One region of the Arthrobacter sp. JUb115 genome, then DNA from elsewhere that is predicted to be linked to it. Evidence: predicted binding sites of a transcription regulator. Region 1 holds the regulator's gene; each other region holds the start of a gene.
The links. The regulator LexA, encoded in region 1, represses DNA repair genes until DNA is damaged. The targets are predictions, from matches to a motif close to TCGAACANNTGTTCGA.

Region 1 (5,302 bases):
AACCTTCATGGATAAGCAAGAGCAGGCCCTGGGGCTCCTGGAGGCCGCGGTCACTTCCATGGGCGGCGCCATGCGCACCGGCCAGCAGGAAATGGTCAAGCACGTGGTCAGCGCGTTGGAAGACGAAAAGCATTTGCTGGTGCAGGCCGGTACCGGAACGGGCAAGTCCATGGGCTACCTGATTCCGGCACTGGCCCACGCGCAAACCAGCGCCAAGCCAGTGATCGTCTCCACCGCGACATTGGCGCTGCAATCGCAGATTGTCGGCCGTGACGTACCGCGATTACTCGACTCGCTCAAGGGCAAGCTCTCGCGCCCGATGGATGTCGCGCTGCTCAAGGGGCGCTCGAACTACCTGTGCCAGTACAAGCTCGGCGGCGGATACCCGGATGACGAAGGCACTCTTTTTTCCATGGACGAGCCGGCAATACCTGCCGGCACAACTTACTCGCCGCTGGCTAGCGAAGTAATGAAACTGCGTGAATGGGCCGAAGAGACCGACACGGGTGACCGCGATGAACTGGTGCCCGGGGTTAGTGACAAGGCTTGGAAGCAGGTCTCGGTTTCGGCCATGGAGTGCCTCGGCTCGCAGAAGTGCCCGATGGCGGACGAATGCTTCTCGGAAATGGCGCGTGCCCGTGCCGCCGAGTCCGACGTGGTCATTACGAACCATGCGTTGCTGGCGGTTTCGGCCTTCGAGGGGCTTTCGGTTCTCCCGGACTTCGAAGTCGCGATCATCGATGAGGCCCACGAACTGCAAGATCGCGTGACCAGCTCGGTTTCGGGCGCGCTCTCCTCGCGCATGGTGCTTACCGCCGCTGGCGGTGCCAAGCGCCATTGCGGTATCAATGCGGATGAGATGGTCAAGGCCGCAAACCGCCTGGAAAAGTCGTTGACCGGGTTGCCGACAGGCTTGCTGGAACATGGTCTGCGCGAAGACATGGGCATTGCCCTGAACGACATCGTGGAGCAGGCCCGGCTGGCTCTGGCGCTGTCCAAGCCCGAAGCCAATGCACCGGCCGATGGCGGCCGCCAGACTGCCCGCTCCCAGCTGCAGGCAGTGATGGATGATGCGATTCGCATGCTCGAATCCGAAGAACGCCGCGAGGTCCTGTACACCACCCGTCCGCGGGAGTTTGTCGAAGGCCGGGGCTACGTCGAGGCCGATGAGAGCCAGCCTGCAACCTTGAACGTGGCACCGTTGTCGGTGGCCGGCAAGTTGCGCGAGGGCCTCTTCGACGGGCGCACGGTCGTATTGACCAGCGCCACCTTGGCCATTGGCTCGCAGTTCGACTCGGTAGCAGGCTCCTTGGGCCTGATGGGCGCCGGCGCTCCATCATGGACCGGCGTAGATGTTGGCAGCCCTTTCGATTACCCCAAGCAGGGCATCCTCTACGTGGCCAAGCACCTGCCCAAGCCAGGACGCCAACTGGCGGCGGAGACGCTGGATGAGATCGAAGATCTCATCAAGGCCTCCGGTGGCGGCGCCTTGGCGCTGTTCACTTCCAAGCGTTCCGCCGAGGAAGCGGCAAGCATCTTGCGCGAGCGCCTGGACGTGGAAATCTTGTGCCAGGGTGAAGCCAGCATGAAGTCGCTGGTCGAACAGTTCAGCAGCGAACGCGACACCTGCCTGTTTGGAACCATGACCTTGTGGCAGGGCGTAGACGTGCCAGGCGATTCTTGCCGGCTGGTCATCATCGACAAGATTCCTTTCCCGCGCCCGGATGATCCTATCTCCAAGGCCCGTTCCGAGGACGTGGCCAAGCATGGCGGAAATGGCTTCATGCAGGTTGCCGCCACCCATGCGGCGATTCGCCTGGCCCAGGGTGCTGGGCGCTTGATTCGTTCGGTCGGGGATAAGGGCGTTGTGGCGATCCTTGATTCGCGCATGGCCACGGCGCGGTACGGCAGCTTCTTGAAAGCTACCCTGCCGCCGATGTGGCCGACTGTCGATAAGAAGGTCATCACTGGTGTTCTCAAGCGATTGAACCCGGGCGGGAAATAGCCGCGGCCAGAGTATGAACTTGAGCTGTCCTTCGGGACAGCTCAAGTTCTTTAACCGGTACCAGCATGATGCTTCCAGATGCACTAAGGTCTGTGACAAGAACTGATGAAGCTCGAATCGGAAGGCACCATGGAGTCCATGCAGGAATTGGCGCACCAAGCCGCGATCGACACCCACCAGCGGTTCGGGCATCGCCTCATGGGGTTGCCCGGAACGTGGATTGGACAGAGCTACAGCAAAGCGCATCGGTTGCGCGACGGAAGCATGCTCAGCAATCTCAATGGTTTCGCGCACCCGCTTGCGGAGTGGAACTATTGGTGGCAGGCGCACTATCTGGATGCCATCATCGATGAGGGCCGATCGTACTGGGACGAAGGCAACGAACACCGGGCGCGCGAAGCGCTTGCCCGGGCCAACGGCCTATTGCGCGGCATTCGAATTCGAAACTTCGGGATCTTGCCCAACTACTTCTTCGACGACATGGCTTGGCTTGCCCTGGCCAGCGGCCGCCTGTCAGAGTTCACGCAGCTGGTGACGGGACACAGGAGCCGTCCTGCCGAGGCGGCAGTTCGGACGCTGGGACGGCAGCTCCATGCCGGCATGGATGGGGTGCTGGACGGCGGCCTGTACTGGTCCAGAAAGCGGGATTTCAAGAACACGCCAGCCAACGCGCCGGCGGCACTGTTCTTTGCCCGTACCGGGGAGAAAGAGACCGCGCGAGAGCTTCTCCAGTGGCTGGAAAAGAATCTGTTCAGCGTGGAGCGAGGACTGTATCTGGACGGACTTCGGTTGACCACGCAGGGACACGCCGTGGAACCAGCGGTCTACACCTATAACCAGGGCCTGGTGCTCGGGGCATTGCTTGAGCTTGGCGAGCCTGCTGATCTGGCTCACGCTAAAGTACTGATCGATGCCACCACGAAATCGCTGTCAACTGCTGCCGGGGTCCTCTCGTTCAACAGCGGGGGAGACGGCAACCTGTTCGCGGGGATACTCTGCCGATATCTGGCCCTCGCCGGTAATGATGTCCGCATAGAAGCCCGGAGCCGGGAGCAGGCCAGGAGGCTGGTCATGGCAACGGCGCGCCATCTGGCTGACCAGGAACCACGCCGGCTTTCGGCGGCAATCCAACGCTGGATGATCTTCTCGGCGGCCGCTCAATTCGAGTTGAACGCCGGCCAATAGCGGGTTAAACGAGAATTGCGCTGGTGCCAAGCACCAGCGCAATGACCGTACGTATTCTAGAGCGAGCGCATCACCGAGACGACGCGTCCCATGATCGTTGCGGCATCACCCAAAATTGGTTCGTAGCGCGAGTTCTGCGGAAGCAGCCAGGTATGCCCGTCACGCTGCCGGAAAGTCTTTACCGTGGCTTCTTCATCGAGCAGGGCAGCTACGATGTCGCCGTTGTCCGCCGTCTGCTGGCGGCGGACAACTACCCAGTCGCCATCGCAAATCGCAGCGTCAACCATTGAATCGCCGGAAACCTTGAGCATGAACAGTTCGCCGTGGCCTACGAGCTGACGAGGCAACGAGAAAACATCTTCGACGGACTGTTCGGCAAGGATCGGACCGCCGGCAGCGATACGGCCAACCAGGGGAACCATGGTGGTGTCAGCGGAAGTGCTCAATTCAATGATCTTGGCGTCTTCGCTGGCATCTGGCTCGACCTCCTTCGAAACTTCGGCCTTCTCGGCGTCTTCGGCCAGCTGCAGAGGCAGCAGGATTTCCATTGCGCGCGGACGGCGTGGATCTCGACGGATATAGCCGAGCTTTTCCAGCTGGCTCAGCTGGTGGGTGACGCTCGAAAGGCTCTTGAGCCCTACTGCGTCACCAATCTCACGCATCGATGGTGGATAACCGTTCTTGCCGATTGACCGCTGGATCGTCTCCAGGATCTTCTTTTGGCGAATCGTCAGCGAACGTGCATTCGATCGGGGAGTGCGTTGTGAAGCTGACATGAGATTTTGCCTTCCCTAGCAATCATTCGAAAGTTCGTAAGTCCAAACTGTCGGCGCTAGATGGTGAGATGTTTTCATTGCTCGTCTACTTCGAAATCTTAGTAGATAAGCGAGCTTCTTTCAAAGATTTGTTCGAAAACTTCTGGACAAGTTCCGCAAACCTCTGTTAGAACAGATATACGAGGTTCGAACAAGTTTTCGAATCTACGCTTTCGAATACAAATTCGCATCACTTGAATTTCTTGAGGAGACAAAGTCATGGCAACCGTCGCACTTGACTCAAATCAGACCCAGGCACCACTGAAGATCCGCATCAACCGTCGCGGATGGGCCGTGCTTGTGGGTATGCCCATTTTCGCACTCACCATCGCCGCAGCTTTCTTCATCTCCATGTTTGCCTCTGACGCGCATGCCGCAGCCGATACTCCTGTTGGAGTCGGAACCGTTGATGTCACCGTTATTCCAGGGGATACGCTGTGGAGCCTGGCCCGGGATTACGCCACCGGTTACGACGTGACCTCGGCAGTGGGCCACATCGCCGAACTCAATGCCCTGACCGGCAGCGAAATCCAGGTTGGCGAAACCTTGTCGATTCCGGTCCTTGCCGGCTAGCTTCCCCAGCCTGCTTCGAGTTTGTTACCTGTGGCCGTAGCGGATTCACCGGCAGGCGCGCTGCGCACGTAGACTTGATGCGTGAATGACCGCAGTGAACTTTTGAGTCAGCTGCCCTTGCGTGAGAATCTCCGCGGGCTATCCCCTTATGGCGCACCACAAATTGACGTGCCCATCCAGCTGAACGTCAACGAGAACACCCATCCGTTGCCACCGACAGTCGTCGATGCCATTGCACAAGAGGTGGCCAAGGCGGCGGCAATGTTGAACCGGTATCCGGACCGCGAGTTCACCGAGCTTCGCGAACTCCTAGCCGATTACCTCGGCCACTCGCTCACCAAGGACAATATCTGGGCCGCTAACGGTTCCAATGAAATCCTGCAGCAAATCCTGCAAGCCTTTGGCGGCCCCGGCCGTGCCGTGATGAGCTTCGGCCCAACCTACTCCATGTACCCGCTGCTTGCCAGTGGTACTGACACGAAATATATCGCCGGTGAACGCGCCGCAGATTTCACGTTGTCCGCCGATTCCGCAGCCGCACAGGTTCGCGAGCACAAGCCGAACATCGTTTTCCTCTGCTCTCCGAATAACCCCACCGGCACGGCCCTTGGCCTGGACGTCATCACCGCGGTATATGAAGCCATGAGCGAGCATAACGGCATGGTGATCGTGGATGAGGCGTACGCCGAGTTCTCCTTGGCCAGCACCACCTCGGCGCTGAGCC
Region 2 (5,302 bases), on a different contig from region 1:
CGCCCCAGCGTCGTTCGGCGCAATAGCCGTCGGGGCGGCAGGAGATGACTGAAAATGCTCTCACTTAACTGACTAGGAGGATTCCTTTTTCGCGCCGCGATGCGCTAGTGGCATTTTGGTAGTCGTCTCGATGCGCCAGTGACTGAAAAATATTGTCAGCAGCGTTCGCCCCAGCGTCGTTCGGCGCAATAGCCGTCGGGGCAGCCGGGGATGACTGAAAAATGTTTTCACGGAACTGTCGTAGAGGTCCCGTTTTTGGCACAGCGGTGCGCATCGGGCATTTTGGCAGTTGCCTGGAGGCGCCATTGACTGAAAAATATTGTCAGGAGCGTTTGCCCAGAGCTTTTCGGTGCTATAGCCGTCGGGGTTTCCAGTGGCGGCTGAATAAGGATTCGCTGACTCGTCGAAGCAGACGTCTTGGCCGCACTGCTCCGAGCAACTGGCTCCATCGCCGTTGCGTGAATGGTGTTATTGGTGGTGTGGAGGTGCTGGTGACTGAAAAATTCTGTCACCCAAAAACCGGTCAATCGGGATAGCGTCCTCAGCCTGTTTCCTTCTGGCCGTCATCTGGCGGCGATTCAGGACCGGGATCCTCGTCTGGAATGTCGACGCGAGGCTTGAGCCCAAGTACCCTGCGTACTTCTGCCGTGAGTCGAATATGCGGCAAAGGAATGACCTTAGGGCGCTCTGGGCAATGATCATTTACATGATCGAATTGGTCCACACGCTTGACGCTTTCCGGAATAACGAGTGCGCTCAGCCCGTGTGGAGTCACCCACATCTTGGATCCGTCAGGACGCGGAACGACTTTCCAACCCAATGCATGCTTGAACATTTGATGCTGCTTGCACAGCAGATGCGTATTGTCCCTGGTCGTATGCCCTCCGTGAGCCCAGCCATTTATATGGTCAATCTCGGAGCGGTCAGCTGGACGGCGACAGCCGGGGAAGCAGCAATGCTCATCGCGGTGCCGTAACAGATCCTTGAGACTCTGCGAGGGCCGGTAGCGCCTGCGCTCGACATCCATCGCGGCGCCAGTCCATGGATCGGTCAGCACGCGCTGGAACGAAGGCGCATCCTTTGCCAACGCCAATGCGACCCCCCAGTGGGATGGGGCCGTAGCCTTCCAGGTCAGCCACGGTCCTTGTGGGATCCGCCAGCATTTCCACCGCGGGAATCGTGATGGATACCCGTGGCTTGAGGGGCGTGCCTTCCCGGTCCGGCCAGCCGTTGAGGATGATGTCTGCAAAGGCGTCCGCTTCTATTTGCTCCCGGGTACGGGGATCCTGCGGATCGTTATGCTGATCAGCTAGCCACTTCACGGAGTTCTTGATGGAATGAATCACTGCGGCACTGTTGTAGTACTTGAGGGTGGACATGCCATTTTCGTTATCCCACAGCGTGAGCTTGCGATTCTTTTCAGACTTCTTGTGCCTTTGCTCGGCGGCCTCCGGGCACATCCTGTCATGGAACCGGCGTGCGCGTTGGTATATCGCGTCATCAGACGCAGTCTTCGCCATGGGCAACAGCACGCGTTGCATCTGCACGATTTGCTCGGGGAGCAAATCCTGCGAATACTTCACAATGTCATGCGCTGCCTTGGGCGTGATCTCTCCCGCAGCCAGAGCCGTGAGGGTTTCCTTGCAGGCGTAGCGAAGACCCTTGGCATAGAACATCCGCTTGCCTACCATGCGAGGGGTCTCACGCAGCGCGACAGCCGCTTCTGCGATGAAGTTGGAGTTGATGACCTGGTCACTGCCGCGGTCAACGCCATAGTATTGAGCACTTTTCCGAGCCTCGCGTTCCTCCTCCTCGGTAGTGGTCCCCGCGGTGGCGATCATATCGGCAAATGATTCACTGACTTGTTCTACTGAATCGGCCAGCAGCACAGATGTCATTGCATCGAGGGTGCTCTGAATGCGTTGGATCTTCTTCAGCCGTTCGAGGGCGTCGTCGGGGCCATTGAGCGGGCCCGCGTCGTAGAGCTCATCTGCCAATTGCTTCAGCGGACCATGGAACAGGTGATGTTCGAGATGGTCGCTGAATAACGAATCCTTGTGGGATTCTGTGCGAGTGCCAGCTGGGGGCAACGGTAGACGATGTTCATCATCGTCGTCATGGATGAAATCGGGTATAGCCATAGTTAATTATCCTGCCGGCAACAGACAGTTTGGCCCGGAAATCCGCGGAATGTGGAAGTATTCTCGAATATTTATTCGATTGTTATCCGGCGTCGAATGTTGCCACTGCGAACCACCGAATCCGGGGGTGCGTGGATTCGACTAGCGGGCAGCCGGGGATAGAATGAAACCATGAAGCATCATGGTGAATACAAGGTAGTCGGTGGCAAATTAGTCGTTGTAGATCTGGATACTTCCGATGGCGTGATCACCGAAGTGTCATTGAATGGCGACTTCTTCCTGGAACCAGATGATGCACTCGATGACTTGAATGATGCGCTACGCGGTTTGCCAGCGGACGCCAGCCACAGCACCATACGCAATGCGGTAACCGACAATCTGCGTGAAGGCGCAGTGATGTTCGGTTTTGACGAAGACGCCATCGCGCGCGTCGTCCGCCGCGCGCTGGGACACGCCACCAAGTGGGAAGACCACGAGTGGGAAGTCCTGGGCCCGGAGATCATTCCAATCACCGAGCAAGTGGCGCTGGATGAGGTGCTGACCCGGCAAATCGCCAAGGGGACCCGCAAGCCGACCATCCGTTTCTGGGACTGGAGCGAAGGTGCCGTCGTGATCGGATCCTTCCAGTCGCTGAAGAACGAAGTGGACATGGAGCAAGCCGAAAAGCACGGCATCCAGGTGGTTCGCCGCATTTCCGGAGGCGGCGCGATGTTCATGGAAGCTGGCAACTGCATTACCTACTCGCTCTACGCTCCTGAATCCCTGGTGGACGGCATGAGCTTTGCCGATTCCTACCCGTACCTGGACGCCTGGGTGATGGAAGCGCTGGAAAGCATCGGCCTGGAAGCGTACTACAAGCCGCTGAACGACATCGCGACCCCTGCCGGCAAGATCGGCGGCGCAGCGCAAAAGCGCCTGGCCAACGGTGCGATGCTGCACCACGTCACGATGAGCTACGACATCGACGCGGAGAAGATGACCCAGGTGCTGCGCATTGGCCGGGAGAAGATCTCCGACAAGGGCATCACCTCAGCGGTCAAGCGTGTGGATCCGCTGAAGTCGCAGACAAAGCTGGATCGCATGGAGATCATCAACGTCATGATGGACACCTTCGCCAAGCGCACCGGGGCCAAGCCGGCGCAGCTGGATGCCGAATCCCGTCTGGCGGCGAAGGAATTGGCCGAGGCCAAATTCGCTACCGCGCAGTGGTCCGCGCGGGTTCCGTAGCGAGCCAAGATCCAAGGGCCTGTTCTCGATCAAGTTCGAGGCCAGGCCCTTGTTTTGCTTGAGGCCATGGTTGCTGTGGCCCTGCCATCTCCGCTGGGCCGGCCGGGTTCGGCCGCAGGGCAGACCCGCACTGGAACCAGTTGCGCCACCGGCAACGGCCTGCGGCTCTTGGCCGGCCCGCTGCGTGGATGAGCAGCGGGCCGGCTTCGGAGGGCCAGCGCCTAGCGGCTGGTGCGGCTGTAGGCCTGGGCCTTCAGCGAGCGTTCCAGTTCTGCGCGTTCCTCAAGCAGGATGCGCTTGAGGGCGGCCGGTGCGCTCTCATGGCGTTCCAGCCAGCTGGTCGCGGTAGCCAGTGCATGGTTCTGCTCGATGGCGCCCTGGAGATCCTGGTGCCCTGGATACAGCCCCTCGATCACGCGCGTGGCGAATTCCATGCCCATGGTCTCGAAGACCGGCAGGATCGCGGCCCAGTAGCGTTCCTCGAACGGTGCCAGCAGGGCGGAGGAACCCATGGTGAAGCCCAGCGCGGTGGCCGAGAGGGCATCGTTGGACAGCTCTCCGTGCTCATCGCGCGCCATCAGCACGGTGTCGAAAGCGGTGTCCTTGGCCTGCGGATCCGGGCGCGCCGCCAGCGCGGTGCGAACCGAATTCTGCGCCACGCTGGTGGGGTTGGCCTTGGCCGCTTCGTGCATGGATGCCTCGGCGGCCTCGTCGAGCCGGCCGGAAGCGGCCAGCGCGATGTAGGAACCCCACAGCAGCTGCTCATCGACGGTGACCTGGTAGGCATTGGGCTGCTCGCCCAGGAAGGCGTCGAGCACCTCCGGAGCCACGCCGGCACGGGCCAGGCGAACCAGGGTGCGCGCGGTGGTGGTCTGCTGGTCTCCGCCGGCCTCGAACCGGGTGAGCCACCCGGTGAGGGTTGCGGCGGCCTTCTGGCGCAGCTCCGCGCGCAGCTCGGGGGCAACGTACTTGGAAATCGAGGTGGCCAACTGGTCGGTAAGCACCCCGAAGACGCCCGCGTCGGTGACGGCGTGCGCGTGATCGAGGATCGCCTGCACGTAGCTTTGCGCATCCAAGGTAGCCGATCGCACCGCATCCCACAGCGACGCCCAGCAGGTGGCGCGGGGCAGCGAGTCGCCCAGGCCCGAGAGGTGGCCGAGCAAGGTGGCACGCGAAACCGGGTCGAATTCGATCAGCGCATAGGTCTCATCGCCGTCGTTGGGCAGCAGCAGATCCGGGATCCGGCGTCCGACCAGGAAGTCCAGGGCCGCCGATTCGCCGGAGAGCTCCACGTCCACCGAGTCGGTGCGCACCAGCTGGTTCCCGTCCAGCTGGTAGGCGCCGACCGAAAGCACATGCGGGCGGGCGATCTTCTGCCCGGTGACCGGATCGGTGCCCGACTGGATCAGCGATGCCGCGGTGATGGTGCCGCCGGCATCGGTGGTGTACTCGACGTGCAGCTTCGGTACGCCGCTGGTCTTCAGCCAGGCATCCGCCCACTGGCGCATATCGCGGCCGCTGGCCGCTTCGAGCGCTTCGAGGAAGTCATCCAACGAGGTATTGCCGTAGGCGTGCTTGCGGAAGTAGGCGCGGGCGGCGTCGCGGAAGGCCTCGGCGCCGACAAAGGCGGCCAGCTGCTTGAGCACGCTGGCGCCCTTGGCATAGGTGATGCCATCGAAATTCTGGTCCGCGGCCAGCAGGTCCGGGATGTCGGCCACGATGGGGTGGGTGGTGGGCATCTGGTCGGCCACGTAGGCCCAGGCCTTGCGGCGCGCCGCGAAGGTGGTCCACGCGGTGGTGAAATCGCTGGCTTCGTCGTTGGCCAGGGTGCCGATGTAGTCGGCGAAGGATTCCTTGAGCCACAGGTCATCCCACCACTTCATGGTGACCAGGTCGCCGAACCACATGTGCGCCATTTCGTGCATCAGGGTGTT
Region 3 (5,302 bases), on a different contig from region 1:
AGAACCATGCCGAAAATAGGCGTCCTCGCTCTGCAAGGGGATTTCCGCGAACATCTGGCCTCTTTGGAACGGCTCGGGCAGCGCACGCACATGGTGCGCACCGTCGTCGATTTGGAGCAGGTTGACGCGCTGGTGATTCCCGGCGGCGAGTCCTCGGTGATTGACCGGCTGTCCCGCAACTACGGGCTAGCTGGTCCCATCAAGGAGCGCATCGCAGCAGGCATGCCAGCCTACGGCTCCTGCGCCGGAATGATCATGCTGGCCGATCGCATCGAGAACCCTGCAATCTCGCGAGATGGCGCGGTACAGCAAAGCTTCGGCGGCATCGACATGACGGTCAAGCGCAACGCGTTCGGGCGCCAGATCGACTCATTCGAGCACCAGCTGGACTTCAACGGGCAAAATCTCGAAGCGGTGTTCATCCGCGCACCGGAAGCCGTGCAAATTGGCCCGGACGTGCAAGTGATCAGCACCGTTCAAGCGGGGACGGATCACGAACAGGGTAGAATTGTTGCAGTACGCCAGGGAAAATTGTTGGCAACCAGCTTTCACCCGGAAGTCACCGGCAGCACCGCTATCCACCAATTTTTCATCAATCTCACGCGAGGAGACGCTTAAAGCATGTCAGGCCACTCCAAATGGGCAACTACCAAGCACAAGAAGGCCGCGATCGACGCCAAGCGCGCCAAGGCCTTCGCAAAATTCATCAAGGGCATTGAAGTTGCCGCCCGTGCCGGCGGCGCCGACATGGCCGGCAACCCGGCGCTGGAACTTGCTGTCAGCAAGGCCAAGAAGAACTCCGTGCCGATCAACAACATCGACCGCGCCGTCAAGCGCGGCGCTGGCCTGACCGGCGAGGTCGTCGACTACACCGAGATCATCTATGAAGCACGCGGCCCGCAGGGCTCGGCCCTGCTGATCGAGTGCCTGACCGACAACAAGAACCGTGCAGCCTCCGAGGTGCGCGTGGGCATCACCCGCAACGGCGGCACCATCGCCGACCCGGGTTCGGTCGCCTACCTGTTCAACCGCCAGGGCGTTGTCCGCCTGCCCAAGGGCGAGCTGACCGAAGACGACCTGCTGATGGTCGTGCTGGACGCCGGTGCCGACGAGATCATGGACGAGGACGAGAACTTCGCCATCGTCTGCGACCCTTCGGACCTGCGCGCTGTGGCCGCTGCGCTGGATGAAGCGGACATCGCCTACGAGTCCGACGAAATGGAATTCATTCCATCGATGAAGGTCGACCTGGACGTTGAAGGAGCTCGCAAGTTCCTCAAGCTCTACGACGCGCTGGAAGAACTGGATGATGTCCAGGGCATCTACACCAACGCTGATCTGTCCGACGAGGTTCGCGCCGCGCTGGACGAAGAGCAGTAAGGCTTGCCCTTACGTGTTGTTGGCGTCGATCCCGGCCTGACCCGTTGCGGTCTTGCCGTGGTCGACGTCGCTGCAAACAGGCAAGTTTCGCTGGTGGACGTCACCGTCGCCGGCACCCCTCCGGGCACTCCGCTCGATGCCCGGCTCTTGAAGATCGCCAACGCCATCGACGAATGGCTGGATCTGCATCAGCCCGATGTGCTCGCCTTGGAACGCGTGTTCGCATCGGCGAACGTCTCCACCGTCATCGGCACCGCGCAGGTCACCGGCGTTGTCATCACCGCGGCAGCGCGACGCGGAATACCCGTGGCCCTGCACACGCCGACCGAGGTCAAGGCGGCGGTTACCGGTTCGGGACAGGCCACCAAGGCGGCGATCGGCAAGATGGTTGCCAAGATCTGCCGGCTCGATGAACCGCCTAAGCCTGCCGACGCCGCTGATGCGGTGGCCTTGGCGATTACCCACGGCTGGCGCGGTGCGGCCACCGGCTCGAATGCCTCGGCCTCCGCGGCTAATGCCGGTGGTTCGTCGCAGCTGACCGGTGCGCAGCAGGCGTGGATTGCCGCCGAGGCGTCGGCCAAGCGCCGTGCAGTGCGCCGCTAGCCGGCCAGCACGGCAGCGGCCCCGACCCACCGGGGAACGCGGCGGATCGATATTCGTAGGTATCTTCGATAAACTGGGTTCGATCGAACATATATCCCAAGGAGTGGCATGATCAGCTCATTGACCGGCACCGTGCAGGCGGTAGCCCTGAATACCGCGGTAATTGACGTTAACGGCTTCGGGATGCTGGTCAATGCCACCCCCGGGACGCTGTCCACCCTGCAGGCAGGACGCGAGGCAACGGTATTCACCTCCATGGTGGTCCGCGAGGATTCGATGACCCTCTTCGGCTTCGCTACCGCTGAGGAACGCGATGTCTTCGAGGTCCTGGTTTCCGTATCGGGCATCGGGCCACGCACCGGCTTGGCCATCTTGGCGGTGCACTCTCCGGAGGAAGTCCGCATCGCGGCGAACACCAAGGACACCGCCGCTTTCACCAAGGTATCGGGCATTGGCCCCAAGGGCGCGAGCCGCATCGTGCTGGAACTGAACGGCAAGCTGATCCCGACTGGCGCGCCAGTGGCCCCGGTTTCCGGCGGCGGCAACGCGAGCGTCTGGGAACCGCAGGTGATCGACGCGCTGACCGGCCTGGGCTGGAGCGAAAAGGATGCAACCAGCACCCTGAAATCGCTGTCCAAGGCTGATCCAGATGTCGTTGCCACCGGCAACGTCGCAGAAATCTTGCGTGCTGCACTGCGCAGCATGTCCAGCGGAACCCGCGCCTAAGCGGTCTGCGAGAGGATCAACTGATCATGAATGACTCCACCGGGCTCACGAATGCCGGCAGCGAACCCGAGGAACGGGTAATCGAAGCGGCCCTGCGCCCGCGGAACCTCGACGACTTCGTGGGCCAGTCCCGAGTGCGCCAGCAGCTCTCGCTGGTGCTTGAAGCAGCGAAAATCCGCGAACGCACCGCGGACCACGTTCTGCTCTCTGGCCCGCCGGGCCTGGGCAAGACCACCTTGTCGATGATTATCGCCGCCGAGATGAACGCGCCATTGCGCATTTCCTCCGGCCCAGCCATCCAGCATGCCGGTGACTTGGCCGCGATCCTCTCGTCGTTGACCGAAGGCGAGGTGCTGTTCCTCGATGAAATCCACCGCATGTCCCGGCCGGCCGAGGAAATGCTCTACATGGCCATGGAAGACTTCCGCGTAGATATCATCGTCGGAAAGGGCGCCGGCGCCACGGCCATTCCACTGGAGCTTCCGCCCTTCACTCTCGTTGGCGCAACCACGCGCGCCGGACTATTGCCCGGCCCGTTGCGTGACCGCTTCGGCTTCACTGGCCATCTGGAGTTCTACGCGGTCAAGGAGCTTGAACTGGTTTTGCGCCGTTCGGCCATGATGCTTGATCTGAGCGTCACTTCGGCCGCGTTCACCGAGATCGCCGGACGCTCCCGCGGTACGCCCCGTATCGCCAACCGCCTGCTGCGCCGCGTGCGTGACTGGGCGCTGGTGCATAAGCTCGAAGAGATCGATGCCCAAGCGGCCGAGGCCGCCTTGGACATGTACGAGGTCGATGCACGTGGCCTTGATCGCCTCGACCGGGGTGTGCTCGAAGCCTTGTGCACCAAATTCGGCGGGGGACCGGTGGGGCTATCGACCCTGGCCATCGCCGTGGGTGAAGAAACCGAAACCGTCGAAACTGTCGCAGAGCCATACCTGGTGCGTGAAGGGCTGATGGGCCGGACCCCGCGCGGTCGTATTGCCATGCCCGGAGCCTGGGCGCATTTGGGCTTGGCGATGCCAAAGGATGCCATCTTCGCCAGTGCGCAAAGCTATGAAAACGATGAGGATTAGGCAAGCATTACTTCACTGCCCGCGTAAATGGTCTGCCGGTTCACCGTGACGCATTAGACTAAAGACGCCCGACCTATGCCCGTTTCGGGGCGAGGTGGGGCGTCTTTGCTGTATTTCGCCAGAAATAGCCGCAACAGCATCCCAGAACTTCAGATCAAATCGCAACAATTCGTTAGCAGGTAAATACGTGAATCCCCTCGTAATCGCTCAGGCCGCTGGTGGCGGCTTCAACCCTTCGCTGATCCTGATGGTCGCGCTGTTCGCAGTGCTGATCTTCATGATGTTCCGTGGCCGCAAGAAGCAGTCCGCCCAGCAGGAGAAGCTGAAGAACAACACCGTGCCAGGCGCCAAGGTGATGACCAACTCGGGTATCTTCGGCACCGTCGTCGGCGTTGACGCAGAGGATCGCGTCCAGGTCGAGGTCGCGCCGGGCGTAGTGCTGAACCTGCACCGCCAGGCCATTGCCACCTTCCTGGACAAGGATGCAGCAACCCCGGCCGTGGCCGACGGCGCTGCAGAATCCACCAGCACCACCGAAACCCCAGAAGAGTCCCTGCGTCGCCTGAACGATGAGGGCAAGGACGAGCGCAACGCCTAAGTCCCGGGCAGCATAGCGGTGGCCTGAAGGCTAAGCCACCCAAACCAGAAAGCACAATAGATGTCATCAATCAGACCTGTTAAGCAGGCGCGCAAGGCGTTGCTATGGTTGCTGATCGTCTTCATCATCGCAACCGGCGTGTTGGTAGCCGGTGCAGCGAACGGTAAAACCGGATGGGGACCGAAGCTCGCCCTCGACCTCGAAGGCGGTACCGAGATGATCCTGGCCCCTCGGGTCCAGGGCGACGAAGCAATCAACCAAGAACAACTGGACCAAGCGGTTGAGATCATCCGCCAGCGTGTGGACGGTTCCGGTGTTACCGAATCGGAAATCACCACCCAGTCCGGTCGCAACGTTGTGGTCTCGATGCCCGGCACCCCGGACCAGACCACTCGCGATTTGATCCAGGCCTCGGCCAACATGGAGTTCCGCCCGGTGCTGATCACCGGCAGCTACGCAGCCACTCCTGAGGAAGATCGCACTCCCAAGGAAGACCTGCCAAAGCCTGAGGGCAAGCCAGAGAACCCATCGGACACCAACTGGATCACCGCAGAGCTCTTCCAGGAGTTTGAAGGCTACGACTGCGAAACCGAGCTCAAGGACCGTGGCGGCGACGCTGCGGACCCGGCCAAGCCAATGATCTCCTGCGATACCGACATGGGCGTCAAGTACATCCTTGGCCCACAGGAAATCTCCGGCAACAAGATCAAGGACGCATATGCGCAGCTCGCTCGCGGCGTCAATGGTTCGGTCACCGGCGAATGGGTCGTCGTCATCGAATTCGATGCCGAGGGCACCAAGATCTTCGCCGATACCACGCAGCGTCTGATTGCCCTGCAGGGTTCGCAGAACCAGTTCTCCATCGTGCTTGATGGCGAAACCATTTCGGCGCCAACCACCAATGCGGTGATCTCCGATG

Region 2: EDF61_RS04605 (DUF222 domain-containing protein) is a predicted target of LexA. The motif match lies at 2,205-2,220, and genes of this name have one in related genera.
Region 3: ruvA (Holliday junction branch migration protein RuvA) is a predicted target of LexA. The motif match lies at 2,067-2,082, and genes of this name have one in related genera.

Annotation. Positions count from the first base shown of each region.
Region 1 is NZ_SOBS01000001.1:45,557-50,858, reverse strand. It holds gene hflX (GTPase HflX) at 1-15, shown strand, start outside; gene EDF61_RS00240 (ATP-dependent DNA helicase) at 8-2,005, shown strand; gene EDF61_RS00235 (glycoside hydrolase family 76 protein) at 2,111-3,190, shown strand; gene lexA (transcriptional repressor LexA) at 3,247-3,966, opposite strand; gene EDF61_RS00225 (LysM peptidoglycan-binding domain-containing protein) at 4,225-4,578, shown strand; gene EDF61_RS00220 (histidinol-phosphate transaminase) at 4,660-5,302, shown strand, end outside.
Region 2 is NZ_SOBS01000002.1:304,290-309,591, reverse strand. It holds gene EDF61_RS19035 (hypothetical protein) at 542-835, opposite strand; partial or broken gene EDF61_RS19165 (HNH endonuclease) at 854-1,027, opposite strand; gene EDF61_RS04605 (DUF222 domain-containing protein) at 960-2,141, opposite strand; gene lplAB (lipoate-protein ligase LplAB) at 2,313-3,368, shown strand; gene EDF61_RS19030 (hypothetical protein) at 3,435-3,560, shown strand; gene pepN (aminopeptidase N) at 3,590-5,302, opposite strand, start outside.
Region 3 is NZ_SOBS01000002.1:139,372-144,673, forward strand. It holds gene pdxT (pyridoxal 5'-phosphate synthase glutaminase subunit PdxT) at 7-618, shown strand; gene EDF61_RS03830 (YebC/PmpR family DNA-binding transcriptional regulator) at 622-1,380, shown strand; gene ruvC (crossover junction endodeoxyribonuclease RuvC) at 1,384-1,983, shown strand; gene ruvA (Holliday junction branch migration protein RuvA) at 2,092-2,709, shown strand; gene ruvB (Holliday junction branch migration DNA helicase RuvB) at 2,736-3,785, shown strand; gene yajC (preprotein translocase subunit YajC) at 3,973-4,383, shown strand; gene secD (protein translocase subunit SecD) at 4,444-5,302, shown strand, end outside.